3 regions of the Exiguobacterium sp. S22-S28 genome follow, and region 3 is predicted to be linked to each of the others. Evidence: riboswitches for the same ligand, from Rfam matches in the RefSeq annotation. Region 3 holds a riboswitch; each other region holds the start of a gene.
The links. Region 3 has a riboswitch for thiamine pyrophosphate ahead of ACHA8N_RS07190 (thiamine phosphate synthase). Riboswitches for the same ligand answer to the same signal wherever they lie in the genome.
Positions count from the first base shown of each region.

Region 1: linked by a shared signal. The riboswitch ahead of ACHA8N_RS06075 (ECF transporter S component) and the one ahead of ACHA8N_RS07190 (thiamine phosphate synthase) in region 3 are both predicted to bind thiamine pyrophosphate.
Region 2: linked by a shared signal. The riboswitch ahead of tenA (thiaminase II) and the one ahead of ACHA8N_RS07190 (thiamine phosphate synthase) in region 3 are both predicted to bind thiamine pyrophosphate.

Region 1 is NZ_JBHFFC010000025.1:59,446-62,723, forward strand. It holds gene ACHA8N_RS06070 (ABC transporter ATP-binding protein) at 1-1,147, opposite strand, end outside; gene ACHA8N_RS06075 (ECF transporter S component) at 1,144-1,719, opposite strand; TPP riboswitch at 1,825-1,924, opposite strand; gene ACHA8N_RS06080 (50S ribosomal protein L25/general stress protein Ctc) at 2,015-2,692, opposite strand; gene ACHA8N_RS06085 (DEAD/DEAH box helicase) at 3,042-3,278, opposite strand, start outside.
Region 2 is NZ_JBHFFC010000026.1:363,931-367,208, forward strand. It holds gene ACHA8N_RS08500 (sporulation protein) at 1-681, shown strand, start outside; gene tenA (thiaminase II) at 755-1,450, opposite strand; TPP riboswitch at 1,524-1,629, opposite strand; gene ACHA8N_RS08510 (DUF1002 domain-containing protein) at 1,820-2,701, shown strand; gene abc-f (ribosomal protection-like ABC-F family protein) at 2,980-3,278, shown strand, end outside.
Region 3 is NZ_JBHFFC010000026.1:104,570-107,847, reverse strand. It holds gene nagZ (beta-N-acetylhexosaminidase) at 1-1,051, shown strand, start outside; TPP riboswitch at 1,111-1,213, shown strand; gene ACHA8N_RS07190 (thiamine phosphate synthase) at 1,305-1,901, shown strand; gene ACHA8N_RS07185 (NAD(P)/FAD-dependent oxidoreductase) at 1,811-2,902, shown strand; gene thiS (sulfur carrier protein ThiS) at 2,887-3,090, shown strand; gene ACHA8N_RS07175 (thiazole synthase) at 3,092-3,278, shown strand, end outside.

The sequences.
Region 1 (3,278 bases), on a different contig from region 3:
GTCGATAGTGACACAAGGCTGTCTGGACCCGTTCCGGATCAAAGACGGCACAGCTGATGGCAAGTTCGTCCGTGACCGTCTGTTTAAGAAACTGGAAGTCCGGTTGTTGAAAAACAAAGCCGACTTGTTGATAATACGTCCGGTCCGACCATCTCCGAAGCGGGGTGTCGAATAAGCGGATATCGCCTTGGGACGGAAGCAATTTTGCCAGTGTCTCAAGGACCGTGCTTTTTCCAGCCCCGTTGCGTCCGACGAGCATGATCCATTGACCGGAAAAGGCCGTCCATGAAAAATCGTTAAGAATCGTCCGTTTCCCTCGTTTGACACGGACACGCGTCAGCTCAAATGTCCGCTCCGTTCCAACCGCTCGACGTTCAACCGGACGTTTCTTCAGATGACAGGCTTGTCCGGACAGTTCCGGTAAGGTCTCAAGTCCGTAGGGGTAGAGGAGCGGCATCGCAATGTCAAGCGCCGTCATGACGTCCCGCTGTTGATGAAACACGTCATATGGCGTGCCATCAAGCAACAAGCGACCACTTTCAAAGACAAGTACCCGGTCGGCAAACGTCACGCACTGATCGAGCTGATGTTCGATCAGAACGAGCGTCAAGTCAGGATCATGATGCAATTCTTCAATCAGATGCATCATCGTCCGTTGACCACTCGGGTCGAGTTGTGCCGTCGGTTCGTCCAGTAATAAGATATCCGGTTCAAGGGCGAGGACACAGGCCAACGCGAGCCGTTGCTTCATCCCACCGGACAATTCGGCAATCGGTGTCGTCAAGGCAAGATCAAGTCCGACTCGCGCCAGCAGCAACTGGATGCGTTCCTCCATCTCACTGCGAGCGATCTGCCGATTCTCGAGACTAAAGGCGATTTCCGCTCCGACCGTCTGCATACAAAACTGATCGTCCGGCTGTTGGAACAAAATCCCGACCGCTCCCTCGGTCGACCATTGACCGGTGACATCTGCTTCAATCGTGTCCGGCAACAGACCGGCAAGAACGTGTAAAAAGGTCGTCTTGCCACTGCCGCTTGGACCGACGAGTAAGGTCGTTTCTCCTTTTTGGATCGTAATCGTCAAGTCGTGTAAGACCGCGGAATCCTGGTCTGGATAACGGACGGACAGGTGCGCGCACTGCATCATGCGGCACGCTGCTTCCGTTGCCGTCCGATCGCATAACCGTTCAGTGTCCCGGTTTTAACGAGCGCGTCGACGATTAGTTTTGCAAGCAATCCACCGAGCAATGCTCCGCTGACGAGTTGCAGAGAAAACGTCAACAGCAGTGTCGTCGTCGTATAATAGGCAAATCCATTCACGATGAGGCTGTAGACCATACTTCCGACGGCGGCAAAGACACCGGACAACATCAAGGTGAACGTATTAAATGTCCGGTAGCCGAACACGGCAAAGGCAATCTCGGCTCCGATTCCCTGTGCAAATCCAATCAACAGCGCCGATAAACCGAAGTGACTCCCCGTAAACAATTCGACGGCAGCGGCGACGACTTCTGCAATCAATGCCGCGCCTGGTTTTTGAATGATGTAGGCGACAAGGGGACTGGCGATGACCCAGATGCCGAACATCCAGTTTGCTCCGACCGGTCCGAAGATGGCCGAGATCGGCAACCATAACGTCGACCACCCTAAGTAGAGGACACCACAAGCCACGGCGAGCATCATCATGACGATGATTTCTTTCATTTTCCAACTGTTCATAATCACTTCTCCTTTGAATGCACATCCACAAAGAAACCACAAAAAAGACCGCCCTCTATGAAAAGAGAGCGGTCGTGTAACCTGCAGGATGCAGAAAAAGAGCACGAGGATTCCGCTCCACTTTCCTACGCTAGTATGAACTAGATCAGGTTCAAAGGGTCCGAAGTAAATCGTCTCAGCCGAATGGGCTCCCCTAGTGGATGTGTTAATGATGTATACCTTCTTCACTGTACGGCTGTCGCCGCGACTTGTCAATATGCATAAAAAACCCTCCACGAGGGGAGGGGAGAAAAGATTACTCTTTACCTTCTTTGTTTTCTTCAGCTTGCTCTTCAGAAGTTTGTTCTGAATCGTCTGTCGTTGTATCCGCATCAGCCGCTTGTGCCTCAGCTTCTGCTTCTTCGATTTCTTCAAGTTCAGCTTCAAGTGTCGATTCAACGACCGCTGCAACTTGGATGTCACCTTCTGTGACGACACGGAAATCTTTTTCTTCCGGAAGATCAGCGACTGTAATCGAATCTCCTATTGCAAGTTCCGTTACATCCACTTCGATGCGTTCCGGTAATTTATCTGGTGTTGCGGCAACTGTTACTTTAAAGAGTGTTTGTGAAAGGAATCCGCCAAGTTTCGCGCCAGCTGCTTCGCCGACGAGGACGATATCCGTCTCGACTTCTGTTTCTTCATCCATTTTAACAGCGATGAATTCAACGTGTTTGATTGTTGGTGTAAAGATGTCCATATCGAGTTTGTTGATCAACGTGTTGACCTTTTTACCGCCGATTTGAAGAGCAACCAAGACGTTTTCGCCGTGATCACGGACAACTTTGACCAATTCTTTTTCGTCGAATGAAATCGGTGTGCTTTCCACTTTGTAGCCATACACGACACCAAGAGCTTTTCCTTCATGACGTAATTGCTTTCTAAGTGAGCGTGGGCGTACTTCGCGTTCTTCTACTTTTAATGTTACTGACATGTTCATTTCCCCCTTGAATTTGGTATAGCCCTCAAAAGGTAATGAATGTAGGAGTGGAACAATAGGTTCCAACAGAAATTCATGCGCTAAATGCTAGTTCAACTGGATTTCATTCAGAAATGAAAAACGAAGTGAGTAAGTAGCATTTCTCTCCCAGGTCATTACGCTGATATTGAGAAACAATAATTGAAAAGCGACCGTATTGTACGGTGCTAATGTAGATATACCCCTGTCTTTCAAAACTTAAAACCTTTTTTCTGAATTTGATTGTCGAAAGACCTTCAAACCTGTTGATAGACAACGGATTGAAGGTCCTTCATTTTTTTAAGATTTTCTTTGATTTGTGTGGTTAATCACCTGCTGAATCGACAAAAGAGGGGGGATCGAGCAGACGAACGAGTTCACGAATCGTTAAAACATCCGGCTTCTGATCCGATAGGACGGCATCAATCATCGTCGCTTTGCGATCTTGTAATTCCGCCATCTTTTCCTCGATCGTCCCGGTCATCAATAGCTTGATCACTTCGACCGGCGACTGCTGTCCCAATCGATGAGCCCGATCAGCCGCTTGTTGCTCGACGGCCGG
Region 2 (3,278 bases), 260 kb from region 3:
ACGGGCGTCGTCCACATCAAAGGCGGAAGCGTCGATCAGGAAATCGCCCGGATTTATCTCGCCTTTAATACCCAATACAAACAAGAAGTCGGCGACAGTACGGCATTCACGACATTCACACTGGATCGGTTTGCGTTAAACGAAGCCCCGTTTACGATCGAGGCAGGTGTCGAACGCGAAATTCCGTTCACGCTCCAAGTACCGTTCAATACGCCGCTCTCTGTCAGCCAATCGAAGTCATGGATCGAGACGGGTCTTGATATCGCGCAGGCGGTTGACCCTTCTGACCATGATGCTGTCGTCGTCAAAGCTAATGACTACCAATCGGTCATCCTTGAAGCGATGGAAGACCTCGGATTCCGCTTAAAGAAAGCCGATACAGAGAAATTACCGGGCCGCTTCCGGAAAGATTTGCCGATCGCGCAAGAACTCGAGTATTCAGCACGTGGCACCCATTATGCCCATAAACTGGACGAAATCGAAGTCATCCTGTTACAAGACCGGTCCGGCATCGACATCGTCGTCCAGATCGACCGCCGTGCCCACAGCCTTGGTTCACTGTTCAGTGAAATGGCCGGTACGGACGAGACGATGACAAAACTTTCGTTATCCAATCAGGATTTAACCAATCCGACTGCCGTCAAACAACGTCTGGCGGATTTGATTGAACGACACAGCTGAGTTATTTTTTAGACAACAAACACCGGATCCGATTGTCGTCGGACCCGGTGTTTGTTGATTTAAACGTTTTTCCTTACTTGGATGATGTGATTTTCATCGTCTGCATGTACTGCTTTTCAAACGTCTCTTCCGTCCAGCCCATCTGCCAAAACATCAATTCATAATAACAACTTTTGACAAAATGTTGTTTCATCCGTTCCCTTTCTTCGGCACTTGCCCGCTCCGCCAAATCATTCAGACGATCAACTTGTTCAAATACGACCCGTTCAAACCATTCGGAACTGTATGTCGCAATCCATTGCGCATAGATTGGAGAATCCGGCGTACAGCCTTGTAACTGCTGTCCGACTTCATAGTAAAGCCAGTAACACGGTAAAATGGCAGCAATCGTCTCCCCCAGTGTCCCTTCACTCGCATGATGCATGTGCGACACATAAGCATAAGCCGTTGGTGCCGGTTCGAACTCAGCCAGCGTCTCGCTTGAGATCCCAAGCGGTTCAAAAAACGATTGGTGCAGACTGAGTTCTGCAGCATACGTCGATGTCGCATGCTCCGCCAGTTCAGCAATCGTCGCAAAATCATCGGCTTTCGAAGCAGCACGGGCCTGGATTTTCGCAAAATGTTTTAAGTAATAGGCGTCTTGCAGGACGTAATGACGGAACTTCGCTAGCGGCAAAGTGCCGTCTCCGATCCCTGTGACGAACGGATGGCTAAAGCTGCTGTCCCAATACTGTTGTGCCGCTTGCCGGATTTCTTCACTGAATGTCATGTCGTTTCCCCCTTTGTTAATCAAAAAACGCCACACCCGATGTCAGGCATGACGTGAAAAGACCATAAAAAGAGGATCGTCCACGCCACTTCCCTCCGTAAGTCCAAACTTAATCAGGTTCAAAGGGTCCGAACGTCTTCGTCGTCTCAGTCAGCCTACTGACTCCCCTAGTGGTCGCTATTTGATTTGTTTTGAGTTTATCATGATTTGATGTGGAATTGACCCTTTCTCGTCATTTCGCTCATTTTTTTTGTACAATGGAACATGACGGAAGGTGGATGACGGCTCGTCCTTGAGACCGATTCTCTTCTGTCGCCGGTCGATTAGACTAAATTTAGTACCTGATACTTAACTTATGGAGGAACTTTTATGAATAAAACAATCACATGGACGGCATCTGCTTTACTTGCTACTACTTTACTGCTACCGACGGCCGCATCTGCTGAACAAGTGGTCGACAAAACAATCGTCACCCTTGGCGAATCCCTTGGGGCAAAGGATAAATCGTGGGTCTTGTCCCGCTTGAATGCACCGGAAGGTATCACCCCGATTATCGCAACATCTGCCGATGAAGAAAAATATCTCGGGAAAAACATTCCCCAATCACAACGGGGCGGCGGCATGTACTCTTCCGCTAAAATTGAGTTGGCGGAAAAAGGCGATGGATTATCTGTCGCGACCGAAAACATCACCTGGGTCACAAAAGACATGTACCTCAACGCCCTTGTCACGGCGGGTGTAACGGATGCGGACATTACGATCACGTCCCCTTATAAGGTAACCGGAACTTCGGCTTTGACCGGGATCATGAAAGCGTACGATCAAACATCTGCCGAGACCGGCATCAAACTGACGGATGAACGAAAAGACCTTGCCCAGCAAGAACTCTCTGTAACATCCGATGTCGGGAAAACGGTCGGGACGGATAAGGTCGCCGACTTGATGAATGAAATCAAAGCGGAAATCGCGAAACAACAACCGGAAACGAAGGTGGAGATTGAAAACGTCATCGTCCAAGTCATCCAAAACAATAACATCAATTTATCCGATGCTCAGATGGACCGGTTGACCGGCCTGTTTAATCAAATGGAACAAGCGGACCTGAACTGGGGTCAAATCGAGAGTGGTCTAAAAGATGCCGGACAAGATATCCAGGCCTTTGCGACTTCAGAAGAGACAAAAGGATTTTTTGCGAAGTTGTTTGATGGTCTCAGTGCGTTCTTCAACTCGATTGCCGGCTTGTTCAAATAAAGATTAACGTTTTCTTTTCTGTCAGGCATGGTAAAATAGATGTATTGAATCGGAAAAGGTGGTGTGGAGACATGGGTTTTGCTGCGTGTAAGCATTGGTTGATGGAACAACTGTATCTGTTGCGCGCGATTTTTCATGGAATGGCGTTCTAAGGGACTAGTCTGCCCTTTTTTAACGAACCCAATACCTGAAAAATAAAGCAAAGCGCATCTTCCACGAGTCAAGGAGAGTGCTGTTTGCGCTCTCCTTTTTTTGATGCGCCAGAGAGGACATTTCATATGATGATCTGCGACATCCAACACCTGACAAAACAATTCGGAGGCGACGATATCTTAACGGACGTCTCCCTCTTTATCGAGCACCAAGACCGGATCGGCTTGATCGGCCGAAACGGAAGCGGTAAAACGACGCTCTTACGTTTGATTGCCCGCCTTGATTCCGAAGACAGCGGAACGATTTATCAAAAAAGTGGGCTCTCCATCGGTTATTTGGCACAACTTCCCGTGTTCGACCACGTAATGACGGGGCGTGATGTCCTGTGGACTGCCTTCGCCACGCTTGTCGATTTACAACGCTC
Region 3 (3,278 bases):
AGACAAAATCGATCAACTGCTCTACATCGGTGTGGCCGGAACGGTATTGACGGAAGCGGATCGCCGGCTGTTGCAGCAACATGCGCTGGGTGGGGTGTTGTTACTCGGCGGTAATATCACGTCATCCGACCAACTGAAGGCGTTGACGGCTGACATCACCGAAGCGCAAACATCGGATCAACGGGCATTCGTCGGTTTTGACGAAGAAGGCGGACGGGTCAGCCGGGTTCCGGACGTACAACTCAAACTGTCGCCGAGCCTGACATATGGTCAAAAAAATGATCCGGAATTAATGGAAGACGTCGGGCAGACGCTTGGCTCCATTTCCCGTTTTTACGGATTCAACATGGATTTTGCACCGGTCCTTGACGTCAACAGTAATCCGGCGAATCCGATCATCGGCGACCGGTCGCTCAGTGCGGATCCAAAACAAGTGGCACGACTCGGTGTGCCATTGATGCAGGGGATGAAAGCGGAAGATGTCGTCCCGGTCGTCAAACATTTTCCGGGACACGGGGATACGACCGTCGACTCGCATGTCGGTCTGCCGCGGGTCGATGCGACGAAAGCGGAACTTGAGCAGACGGAGCTGGTCCCATTTCAACAAGCCGTCAAGGCCGGGGCGGAGATGGTGATGGTGGCGCATATTCTGTTTCCGGCACTCGACAAACACCTTCCGTCCTCGTTGTCCGAAAACGTCATGAACGATGTATTACGGGAGGAACTGAAGTTTGACGGTGTCATCATCACGGATGATCTTGTGATGGGGGCGATCACCGAGCAATACGGTTTGGCGCAGGCTGCCAGTCTTGCTCTCGAAAACGGCGCGGATATGGCGATGTTCTCGACACCCGGAGCGTACGCGTCCGTTCACAAGGAAATCATGGCGCGGATCAAACAAGGGAAATTGTCGGCAGCCGATCTCAACCAGAAAGTCATGCGGGTCTTACGCTTAAAACAAACGTATGACTTGTCACAAACGAAACGTGTCGACGAATACCAACGCTTGATTGAGCAGGTCAAAGCGGTCGAATCGAACATGCGACACTAATCAAGGGTAGAACTAATCGGACTACCCGTGGTAGACTACAGACGTACCACACAAATAAATATCTACACTAGGGGAGTCTCGCAGCAGACTGAGACGGAAGTATCCGGACCCTTTGAACCTGATCTAGTTCGTACTAGCGGAGGGAAGTGGTATCCGATCATCTATCGAGGGAACGCCAAGCGTCGCCCTTTTCGTAGGACCACTCCATCAGTTCATGGGGTGGTCCTTTTTCGTGTGGAAAGGAGGGGGAACGATGTCACATTTACACCTGATTACAACCGGACGCGACAGTAAGGAAGTGCTGGAACAGACCCTTCCGCAGCTCGCACTGTCCGTCGATCGCATCCACTTACGGGAGCCAACCTGGTCAGTCCGGGAATTGGTTTCCTGCATTGATACGTTGCTCGACCAAGGAGTCCGCGCAGACCAGTTGGTTGTCCATGACCGGCTCGATGCTGCACTCGTTACCGGCACGACCGTCCAGTTGACACGCCGCAGTCTGTCGGTCGAGCGTGTCCGGGCACAGTTTCCGACGATTTCCATCGGTCAATCGGTTCACTCGCTGACCGAAGCGATGGTGGCGGAACAAGCCGGCGCCGATTACGTGATGTACGGTCATATTTTTGAGACGGATTCGAAACCCGGTGTGGCGCCACGGGGGCTCGATGCATTACAGCAAGTCGTCGACTGGACATCGATCCCGGTCATCGCCATCGGCGGAATCAAACCGGAAAATCTGTCTGATGTCTTAACGACTGGGTGCAGCGGTGTTGCCGTCCTGTCCGGAATTTTGGGACAAGCCGATCCGGCGGAAGCAACCGGACGGTTCCGGGCGGTGATTGGACGATGAAGCAACCGGATGTATTGATCGTCGGTGCCGGTGTCATCGGTTTGACGCTCGCGTATGAGTTGCTACAGCGGGGGCAAAGTGTTCACATGCTCGATCAGTCGGCAGTCGGACAAGGCGCGACACGGGCAGCAGCGGGGATGCTCGCGACGGACGAAGAACTGTCGGAACCGCTACATGCGTTAGCGGCAGTCAGCCGCGTCCTGTATCCGCAGCTTGTCCGCCAATTGTTCGACGAGACCGGATTGACGAGCGGCTATCTCGAACTGCCGTTTCAGCTGCGCCAGGCAAAGCAAACCGTCCAATTTGAACGGGTCGGTCAAGTCGATCCTCCGTTGCTCGTCCGCGCGTTACGGCAAGCGATTGAACAGCGGGGTGGCGTGATTGAAGAACAGGTAAGTGTCTTGCGTCTTCTGCGGGACAACGAGACGGTAACCGGGGTGGAGACAAGCCGGGGACAACAGGTTGGACAGCAGGTCGTCATCGCAGGCGGACGAGGGTCGGAATCGTTGTTGCAAACGATCGGGATTCCGATTGACACACTTCCGGTCAAAGGCGAGTGTTTGTCTGTCCGTCTCGCAACCGGTCGACTGGAGCAGACCTTGTTTCATGAGACAGTGTATCTCGTCCCGAAAGCAGACGGACGGATTATCATCGGCGCAACGGAATACGTTGGTGAGGAATCGACGACGGTCAACGCGGGCAGCGTCTCGGACCTGTTGGCGGCAGCAATTGACGTGTATCCGCCGATCCGTGATGCGACACTGGTTGACATCTGGTCCGGTGTCCGGCCACAGACCCGTGACGGGTTACCGTATCTTGGACGGGTCAAAGGGATTGACGGTTTGTTGGTCGCGACGGGACATCACCGGCACGGCATCTTGCTCGCTCCGGTGACAGCGCAAGTCCTCGCCGATTGTGTCATGAACCGAAAACCGGAAGTCGCGCTGGAGGCGTTTTGTTGCAGACGACACAAGGAGGAAAATATATGCAGATCCGATTAAATGGGAAAGACTATCCCCTGGCGGAACAAACGAAGACGTTACACGACTTGATTCAGCAGTTGAACATCGATGAAGAGGTTGTCATCATCGAACAAAATCATCAAATCATCGACCGGTCCCGGTATATGGACACGAACGTCCAATCCGGTGATGTCGTTGAAATCGTTCATTTTGTAGGAGGCGGATAACATGTTAGAAATTGGCGGAAAAACATTTGCATCACGATTATTACTCGGAACGGGAAAATACCCGGACGCTGAGACGCAACAACAAGCGGTCGAAGCATCGGAAACGAACATTTTAACGTTTTCCGTCCGGCGTCTCGATGTCTTTGCGAAGGAACAGACGAATCCACTTGCGGCACTCGACTTAAGTC